DNA from 3 places in the Arthrobacter sp. zg-Y1219 genome. Region 2 is predicted to be linked to each of the others. Evidence: predicted binding sites of a transcription regulator. Region 2 holds the regulator's gene; each other region holds the start of a gene.
The links. The regulator LexA, encoded in region 2, represses DNA repair genes until DNA is damaged. The targets are predictions, from matches to a motif close to TCGAACANNTGTTCGA.
Positions count from the first base shown of each region.

Region 1: a site for LexA is predicted at 2,030-2,045, ahead of QNO00_RS16465 (HNH endonuclease signature motif containing protein). Genes of this name have one in related genera too.
Region 3: a site for LexA is predicted at 1,847-1,862, ahead of ruvA (Holliday junction branch migration protein RuvA). Genes of this name have one in related genera too.

Region 1 is NZ_JASKLY010000022.1:22,520-25,792, forward strand. Features, by position in the region: gene QNO00_RS16460 (hypothetical protein) at 1-49, shown strand, start outside; gene QNO00_RS16465 (HNH endonuclease signature motif containing protein) at 207-1,757, opposite strand; gene QNO00_RS16470 (DUF1540 domain-containing protein) at 2,506-2,796, shown strand; gene QNO00_RS16475 (AMP-binding protein) at 2,867-3,273, shown strand, end outside.
Region 2 is NZ_JASKLY010000012.1:407,004-410,276, forward strand. Features, by position in the region: gene QNO00_RS08910 (ATP-dependent DNA helicase) at 1-1,007, shown strand, start outside; gene lexA (transcriptional repressor LexA) at 1,169-1,990, opposite strand; gene QNO00_RS08920 (LysM peptidoglycan-binding domain-containing protein) at 2,397-2,855, shown strand; gene QNO00_RS08925 (histidinol-phosphate transaminase) at 3,057-3,273, shown strand, end outside.
Region 3 is NZ_JASKLY010000003.1:267,461-270,733, forward strand. Features, by position in the region: gene ruvB (Holliday junction branch migration DNA helicase RuvB) at 109-1,170, opposite strand; gene ruvA (Holliday junction branch migration protein RuvA) at 1,196-1,825, opposite strand; gene ruvC (crossover junction endodeoxyribonuclease RuvC) at 1,968-2,573, opposite strand; gene QNO00_RS02415 (YebC/PmpR family DNA-binding transcriptional regulator) at 2,581-3,273, opposite strand, start outside.

The DNA.
Region 1 (3,273 bases), on a different contig from region 2:
CCGACGGGCCGTGGAGAAAGCCCAGGCCAAGCTGGAGGGTTTGGGGTAGCTCCAGAGAGGCCGGGCTCCAGCCGCCAGCCCTGTACGGCTCCAGCCGCCAGCCCTGTCCTGCTGCAGCTGGCCCCCAGCTGGTTCCAGCTGGCCCCCAGCTGGTTCCAGCGGGTTCCAGCTGCGAGCCCTTCCGAATCTCGATGAATCAGTTCGCCCTAGAAGGGCGGCGGGTCGTCTCCGTAGTCGTCCGGATCATCTGGAGCGCTCGGGCCATCTGGAGCGCTTGGTCCGCCGGGAGCACTTGGAGCGCTTGGTCCGCCGGCATCATTGGCCCGTGATGGACCAATGCCCGCCGCCTTGCCTCCGCCATTCGCCTGACCGCTATTCGCGGTGATGTCCGGGCGCAATTGGCCGCCGTCATCGCCGCAGCATTCCCGGGACAGGCTCAGTTGCGGTTCCGTCCGGTAACACCTGCCGCCCGGCGAGGTCCACTCAATCACCCCGGGACGAGGCTGCCTGGCCTTCCAAAACCCTTCGGATTTGAACATGTGATGCCGCCGGCACAAATGCTCTAAATTGTCATGATCAGTCGGCCCGCCCTGCGCCCAGGGCTTGGTGTGGTCAATCTCGGAAATTACCGCATTGGTCCGGCACCCCGGGAAGCGGCAGGTCCCGTCCCGCACCCGCAGGACCCGTTTCAATCCGTCGGGAACTTTTCGTCTTTTTCCGACCCGCAGGATCTCCTCGGTGTCCGGATCGCGTTCCACCGGGGTCCATTTCATGGCCTCGCGGGCCATCCGCCGGGCCGTTACGGGACTGATGGGCCCGTATCCGTTCAGTTCGGCCGGCTGGTCATCGGCTCCGAAGAGGGTTTCGGCGTTGATCATCACCAGAATCTCCGTCCGAGCCCTGGGACCATGGCCAATCCGACAGGACCCGGACCCGGACCCGGACCCCTTCCCTGAACCCTTGCCGGAACCGGAACCCTTACTGCGCCCTTTGTCCGTCTTGCTCTTCGCACCCGAACCAGTGCCGCCGCTGTCTCCGCTCCTCCGGCCGCTGCCGCCTTTGCTGCCTTTGCCACGGCCGCCACCACCGTTTCTGTTGCTGCACTCGTCCCCGCACTCATGGTCATGGCCGCCGAGCAAGTCCGTGAGGATATCCGTGCGCAACTGATCCACCGTGCGCGTGTCCCCGGCGGCCTGCTCACCCCGGGCCGCAACACTGAGCTGAGTAAAAATCGCTTGGGCTTTCTCGGCAGGCAGCAACGCCGAGAGCCAGGACATCCCGTCCGGCTCCGGACGCACCCACACCGTCCGCTGCTCAAACGCCGTCGCCTGCCGCTGCACGATGGTTTCCGGATAGTACTTCTCCCGCAGCCGGTGAGCCTTCACCCGGAACTGGGTTTTGGTCTGGCCCGCCGCCATCCCCAGCAGCTCCGCTTCGAATCCGGGCAGCTCGCCCGGCACCACGCCCACGCACTGCTCCACCAAGGTCTCGACGTGCCCGTAACTGATCTGCCCGGCCTCCAACGCCTTCAGTGTGGCCGTGTTTTTGGTGCAGAGATCACCGGCCTGACTCATCAACGCCTTTCCGGTACCGGTGGGAACTCCCAGAATGGTTGCGGCTTCCTCCGCGGCGAGGCTGAACGCCATTTCCGCGTCCCGCAACCCGGTAACGGATAGCGTCTCGTCCTCGTAGACGGTCTGCAGCCGGGACAGGACCCGAGCCTGCTGCGCCTGCGCCCACCGGATCAAATGATCCAATCGCAACAAGGCCCCACCGACTTCAGCCTCGGTCAGGGACTCCACGTTCTGCAGGGCCAGCAACCCGGTAAACCCGTCCCGGTAACCGGTGTCGGACGGCCCCGGGGAATGGACGGAATTATCAGAGGAGGCAGGGGCCTGAGGACCACCGGATCCTTGAACTTCAGCTCCGTCACTGACAGCTGGATCAGTTCCGACAACGCCCGGCTCGGCAAGGAAAACCGACAGGCTGGAGTTTGCAGCCTGTCCATGTCCAGTGCCGGGAGTCCCGGTCGAAGATCCGTTCTGATCCATGACTTCAGACTTTCACCCGGCACTGACATTTCCGGGTTCAAGAAGCGCCAAAACCACCCCAAAACAGGCCAAAACAGGCCCTTTTTAGACTCTCAAATACCCCACTTTTGCGGGCAACTACTTGCTGCGAAGAGTGGATACCCGCTCGTGCAGGGGCAACTCATACATCCCAGACAAACCGGGCAGAACGGATGCCTCACCGACGTGCTTCCCCGACGGCGCCCACCGAACAGTGCCACCGAAGAGGTCCATCAGAACAGCATGGAGGAGTCGTCGAAGGAGGGATCGAATCAGCCCGCCCGGGGAGCCTTGAGCACCCCTCGGCACGCCTCCCCCGACGTGCGCTGCGGCGTGGCAGACATCCGGAAATACGTGCAACATATTCGCCCTAATTATCGGCGGACAACGGTGGTACGTTCGAAATTCGACAGACATAACTCCCTCTGGAGGAATCATGACTGATCATGTAGCGCCCGTCAGCGATTGCGCCGTCCACAGCTGCGATTTCAACCACGACGGCTGCACCGCTTACGCCATCACAGTCGGCGGCACCCCCGACCACGCGAGCTGCTCCACCTTTATCGACACGGCTGAAACCGGAGGCCTGCCCAAGGTTCTTGCATCGGTCGGAGCCTGCCTGCGGAGCGAGTGCCGGCATAACGACCACCTCATGTGCAATGCCCACGATGTCAAAGTCGGCCCCGGTTCCGAGCTGGCGGACTGCCTAACCTACCAGCCCCGCTAGGCACAATGTGTGATCCAAGCCTCAAAAACCCTGTAGCGTTGGAGGCGATTAACCGCCTCAAAGGAGAACAATGCCAGGCTTGGATACCGCTTTGACACCGCTTCGCTTCCTCGAACGCGCGGCGCAGGTCCACCCGACAAAGACAGCGGTAATAGACGGCAATCGCCGCCTGACCTACCGGGAGTTTGCGGAAGCAGTAACCCGCACCGCGCACGCCCTGCTGGCCTCAGGCCTCCAGCCGGGAGGCCGGGCCGCGTTCCTCGGCACGAACTCCGCCGAGCTGCTGATAGCCCACTACGCCGTGCCCCTGGCCGGAGGTGTCCTCGTTCCGCTGAACACCCGGTTGTCTCCGCCCGAGGTCGCCTATATCTGCAACCATTCCGGCGCCACTTTGCTGTTCGGGGATCCGGACCTGCTGCTCGGCCTGGGCTCGCCCGAACTGAACACGGTCGAGGAGATCTTTTCCGTCCCCCTCCA
Region 2 (3,273 bases):
GCGGACGCCAGACCGCGCGGTCGCGGCTGATGGCCGTGCTGTCGCTCTGTGAGCGGCTGCTGGGTGCTCCCTCGGCCGGTGAGGTGATCTGGGCTTCGCGGCCCAGCTCCTTCTCGCCGTCGGGCGGCTACTCGCCCCCGGATGAGACCGCTCCCGCCACCCTGAACGTGGCCCCGCTGTCGGTCGCCGGCCGGCTGCGTGAAGGGCTGTTCGACGGCCACACCGTGGTCCTGACCTCGGCGACCCTTGCCATCGGATCCGAATTTGGCCCTGTGGCCGGCGCTCTGGGGCTCCTGGGGCCTGGCGCGCCGTCGTGGACGGGGACCGACGTCGGCAGTCCTTTCGACTATCCGCGGCAGGGCGTGCTGTACGTGGCGAAGGACCTGCCCAAGCCCGAGCGGGGCACCTCGGAGGCGCAGCTGGATGAAATCGAGGCGCTTCTGAAGGCCTCGAACGGCGGAGCACTGGGACTGTTCTCCTCGCGCCGGGCGGCCGAGGAGGCCGCCGACGCGATGCGCACCCGGGTGGATTTCCCGATCCTGTGCCAGGGGGAGTCCTCGATGTCCTCGCTCGTCAAGCAGTTCTCCGAGGAACCCGACACCTGCCTGTTTGGCACCATGTCGCTGTGGCAGGGCGTTGACGTGCCGGGCGCCGCCTGCAGGCTGGTGCTGATTGACCGCATACCGTTCCCGCGTCCGGATGACCCGCTGATGACCGCGCGCACCCGCGCAGTGGCCAAGGCCGGCGGCAACGGCTTCATGTCAGTTGCCGCGACCCACGCGGCCGTCCGGCTGGCGCAGGGTGCCGGCCGTCTGATCCGTGCCGCGGGGGACCGCGGTGTGGTGGCCATCCTGGACTCCCGCTTGGCCACGGCCCGCTACGGCAGCTTCCTGAAGGCAGCCCTGCCGCCGTTCTGGTCCACGACTGACCGCTCTGTGGTGCTCTCGGTTCTGGGGCGGCTCGCCGAGCAGTCGGCGGCGGCGGAGAAGGCCCCTGCGCGGAAGTAGCGCCGGCACCACTGAACGGGCGGCACCACCGAACGGAAAGGGCGGTCGGAGATAACTCCAACCGCCCTTTCCGCGTTACTCCACCCGTTATCCGCTCCAGCCCTCGCGGGAGACCACCCGTGGAATCCCGCCGCGGGGACCGCTGCTGTGTGCGGGGCCCGCTAGAGCGAGCGCATCACCGAGACAACCTTGCCCATGATGACTGCATGGTCGCCCACGATGGGCTCATAGCGCGTGTTCTGCGGCAGCAGCCAGGTGTGGCCGTTGCGCTGCCGGAAGGTCTTGACCGTGGCTTCGTCATCCAGCAGGGCGGCAACGATGTCGCCGTTCTCAGCCGTGGGCTGCCGGCGGACAACCACCCAGTCACCGTCGCAAATCGCGGCGTCGACCATGGAGTCGCCCGAGACCCTGAGCATGAACAGGTCTCCGTGACCCACCAGCTGGCGGGGCAGCGGCATGATGTCCTCGACAACCTGTTCAGCGAGGATCGGACCGCCGGCGGCGATGCGGCCCACCAGCGGCACCATGGCCGTGTCAACGGAGGTCGACAGCTCGGTGACCGTGGCCATTCCGGCAGCCGAGCCTGCTTTGTCGCCGGCGCCGTCTTCGCCGGTGCGGGAGCCGGCGGCTGCCGGCGCAGACTCGGCCGGGGAACCGGCTGAGTCCTCGCCCGGAGCGACGGCCTTTCCGTCCCGCAGCATTAGCGGAATCAGGATTTCCATGGCGCGGGGGCGCTTGGGGTCGCGGCGGATGTAGCCGAGCTTCTCCAGCTGCATGAGCTGATGGGTCACGCTGGAAAGGCTTGCCAGCCCCACGGTGTCTCCGATTTCCCGCATGGTGGGCGGGTAACCGTTGGTGCTGACGGAACGCTGGATCATCTCCAGAACGGTCTTCTGCCGCGGAGTCAGACCTTTCGCACGCGCACGGGAGCCGGTTGCCGCTGGCTGGTTGGTGCTGTCTTCGGAAGCAGTCCTGCGGGCCACGTGGGGTTCCCTTCGGGGTCAGCTGGTCCGGTCGGTGCCGGAGCTGGTCGGGTGAATGTCGGGGCTGGAACGCTGTGCAAGCCGTGCCGGCGGTTATGTCAGAGGCAGCTGATTCAGTGGTCCTGTACGAACCGCTGCGGAGCCCGCGCTCCGGCTTCGGTCCGGACGGAACCGGATGAACCTCTTCCTCATGCTCAACGCTAGGCGAGCGGAGCAACGTTTTCAAACATTTGTTCGAGCGAGTCTCGACTTTGTTAGTAGATAGGTGCTAGAAATGAGTTCACAAGAATCGAACATACTTTCGATGATGGCAGCGCGCCGGAGTCCAAAGATGTCAGATAGCTTCCAATCGTTCGAATATGGCTTCGGTTATTTCCTGCGGCCATCGAACCGGAAAGGTGCTGAAATGCCCGCCCAGATACACCTGTCAAACCCCATCTCACGTTTCATCTCCGCCCCGGCCCGACCTCAGCTGACGGCCGCCCGGGCCTCAGCGCCGAGGCCCGTTGCCGGGTCCACCAATCCGGCCGCTGTGCCGGTGCCCGCCGAGCGGCGGCAGCTGCGGCTGACGCGCCGCGGCCGGCTGGTGTTTATCGGCCTTCCCCTGATGCTGACCGCGGCTGCCGCACTCACGGTCCTGGGATTCTTCACGGCTCCCGCCATGGCCTCCTCGGGCGGGGCGCCCGACGTTACGCAGACCGTGCAGGTGAGCGTCGGTGCCGGTGATTCTTTGTGGGCCTTGGCCGAGGAATTTGCTCCCGACCGCGATCCCCGCGATGTGGTCGCGGAGATCATGGAGCTGAACAACCTTTCCGATGACCGGGTTCCGGTCGGCGTGCAGCTGTTCATTCCCACCCAGCGCTGAGGCGCCACGGCGCTGCACAAACACAAACGGTGCAATCGCAAGTTGATGTGCCGGCGGCGCGGCGCAATGACACACGGCGCTATCCCAAGCGGCGCAATCACACACGGCGCCATTACAAACAGCGCAACTCGGGGCGTAACAACCCGCCTGCCCGGCCGGAGGGATTCTTCCCGCCCCGCCTTCGAGTCTTAAGCTGTACAGGTGACTGAACAGCTGGAAAGACTGAACCGACTTCCCCTGCGCGAGGATCTCCGAGGATTGACACCCTACGGTGCGCCGCAGCTGGATGTGCCCATCCTGCTCAATGTCAACGAGAACACCCACGGGTTGCCCGACCAGGTGCGGAAGGCGATCGTAGCTTCCGTTGAGCGGGCGGTGGCCGGACTGAACCGTTATCCGGACCGGGAATTCACTGAAC
Region 3 (3,273 bases), on a different contig from region 2:
GTAAACGTGTACGGGAGCGCATAAGTTGCGGCACACGCTGTACTTTTCCGGTATTCTCCCCGATCATTTTGGCTCGCCGGGTCCCCGGGACTCAAGCCGGCCGGGAGGCTACCCGGCATCCGACTCCGGAGAGGTGTTGGTTCCCGGTCCCGAGAACATGTTCTCGGGCAGCCCGGCGGCAACGTTGTCCGGCATCTGGAGGCCCAAATGTTCCCAAGCGGCGCGGGTGGCAACCCGGCCGCGCGGGGTCCGGCCCAGCAGGCCTTCGCGCACCAGATACGGCTCCGCGACGGTCTCCACGGTTTCCGGTTCCTCGCCGACGGCGATGGCCAGGGTGGACAGGCCCACCGGTCCCCCGTTGAACTTCGTGATGAGCGCCCGCAGCACTGAGCGGTCGAGCCGGTCCAAGCCGCGGGCGTCCACCTCATACATGTCCAGGGCGGCGCCGGCAGTCCGCGCGTCGATCTGGTCCACGCCGTGCACCAGCGCCCAGTCCCGCACCCGGCGCAGCAGCCGGTTGGCGATGCGCGGCGTACCCCGGGAGCGGCCGGCAACTTCAGCGAACCCGGCGGAATTGACCTTCATGTCCATCAGCATTGCCGAGCGGCGCAGCACCAGCTCCAGCTCCGTCGTGGAGTAGAACTCAAGGTGTCCGGTGAAGCCGAAGCGGTCCCGCAGCGGACCGGGCAGCAGGCCGGCCCGCGTGGTGGCGCCCACCAGGGTAAACGGCGGCAGGTCCAGCGGAATGGCCGTGGCGCCGGCGCCCTTGCCCACGATGATGTCCACCCGGAAATCTTCCATGGCCATGTAGAGCATTTCCTCGGCCGGCCGCGACATCCGGTGGATCTCGTCGAGGAACAGCACCTCCCCCTCGGTGAGGGAGGACAGGATGGCGGCCAGGTCACCGGCGTGCTGGATGGCCGGGCCGGACGAAATGCGCAGCGGCGCGTTCATTTCGGCAGCGATAATCATCGACAGGGTGGTCTTGCCCAGCCCGGGAGGCCCGGACAGCAGCACGTGGTCGGCGCTGCGGCCCCGCAGCCGGGAGGCTTCCAGGACGAGGGAGAGCTGCTCGCGCACGCGTTTCTGGCCGACGAAATCGTCGAGGTTCTTCGGCCGCAGGGCCGCCTCGATCGCCTTGTCGTCCGGGTCACCGGTGGGGGCAACGATACCGTCCCCGGGAAGGGCTGACACCTCAGCTCACCTGCTGGCGCGGTGCGCGGGCACGGGCGCCGTCGGTGCCCAGGCGGCGGAGGGTCAGCTTCAGGATTTCGCCCACGTTGCCGGCGGCGGCGACGTCCGGCGCTTCGGCGACGGCGGCGTCGATGGCCGCTGTGGCGTCCTTCTCCGTCCAGCCCAGTCCGGTCATGGCGGCCAGGACCTGGTCCTGCCAGCGTGCTGTTGCCGGAGCGTCCGCAGTGCCCAGCGGCACCAGCTTGTCGGCCAGTTCCAGCACGATCCGGCGGGCGCCCTTGGGTCCGATGCCGGAAACCTTGCTGAAGGCCTTGTCATCACCGGAGGACGCGGCCACGCGGATTGCTTCCGGGGTGTGGACGGCCAGGACGGCCAGCGCAATGCGCGGGCCGACGCCGCTGACGCTCAGCAGCGTTTCGAAGACTTCCCGCTGGTCGGCGTCGGTGAAGCCGAACAGCGTCATGGAGTCCTCGCGGACAATCATGGCGGTCTGCACCAGTGCTTCACGGCCCACGTGCAGGGAGCTCAGCGTCTGCGGCGTGGCCTGAACCAGCATTCCGAGGCCATTAACGTCGATCACTGCCGAGTGCAGGCCAACGTGCGTTACGGTCCCGCGCAGGGATGCGATCATGACAAAACTCCAGGGGCTGTGTAGAACATATCTACGAATACCCTACTGCGTGCCGGCAGCATTCCCCGGTTCCGGCACGCTGCCGCAGGAGTATCAGCCACGCCGGGCCGGTCAACACAGGGGCCGGTCAACACAGAGCCGGTCAGCGCCGGGCGCGGGCTTCGGCTTCAGCCCAGAGCCGTTGGGCCGGCGTCAGCCCGGCGGTGGGCGGCCGTACCGCCGCCCGCGCCCCGGAGGCCGATCCCGCCGTCGTCTGCCCCGGTCCGGCAACACCGCGCCGCCAAGCGTGCGTGATGGCCAGCGCGAGGGCGTCGGCGGCGTCGGCGGGTTTGGGCGGCGCGTCGAGGCGCAGGATCTTGGTGACCATTTTGCCCACCGCGTCCTTGTTCGCCCCGCCGGACCCGGTGACCGCGGCTTTCACCTCGGTGGGCGTGTGCAGGGCCACCGGAATGCCGCGCCGCGCCGCGGCGGCGATGACGACGCCGGAGGCCTGCGCGGTGCCCATGACGGTGCTGACGTTGAGCTGGCTGAACACCCGTTCCACGGCCAGGACATCGGGCTTGTGGGTGTCCAGCCACAGGTCAATGGCCTCGGCAATCACCAGCAGCCGCGCGTCCAGGGCAGTTCCCGCCTCGGTGCCGACCACTCCCACCGCCACCAGGGTGGCACGGCGGTTGCGTTCGACGTCGACCACGCCCAGGCCGCACCGGGTCAGGCCCGGATCAACACCGAGGACGCGCAGGCTCACCCGGCGCTCAGTCGTCTTCGAGCTGAGCGAAGACCTCGGCGGGGATGTCGGCGTTGGAGTACACGTTCTGGACGTCGTCCAGGTCCTCGACGGCGTCCACGAGCTTCAGGAACTTCCGGGCGTTGTCGGCATCCAGTTCCACGTGCATGGAGGGCAGGAACTCGGCTTCGTCGGTGTCGTACTCGATGCCGGCTTCCTCGAGGGCGGCGACGACGCCGCGCAGGTCGGCAGCTTCCGAGATGATCTCGAAGTTCTCGCCGGATTCCTTGACCTCGTCAGCGCCGGCGTCGAGCACTGCCATCAGGAGGTCGTCCTCGGTGAGGTCCTTCTTCGGCAGGGTGACAACGCCCTTGCGGGTGAACATGTAGGCCACCGACCCGGGGTCGCCCATGTTGCCGCCGTTGCGGGTGACAGCCAGGCGCACCTCGGAGGCGGCGCGGTTCTTGTTGTCGGTGAGGCACTCAATGAGCAGGGCGGTGCCCTGCGGGCCGTAGCCCTCGTACATGATGGTCTGGTAGTCGACGGCGTCGCCCAGGAGACCGGCACCGCGCTTGACGGCGCGGTTGATGTTGTCGATGGGGACAGAGGTCTTCTTGGCCTTGGAAACGGCGAGTTCCAGGCCGGGGTTGCCGGCCATGTCGGCGCCGCCTGCGCGGGCCGCAACTTCGATGTTCTTGATCAGCTTGGCGAAGGACTTCGC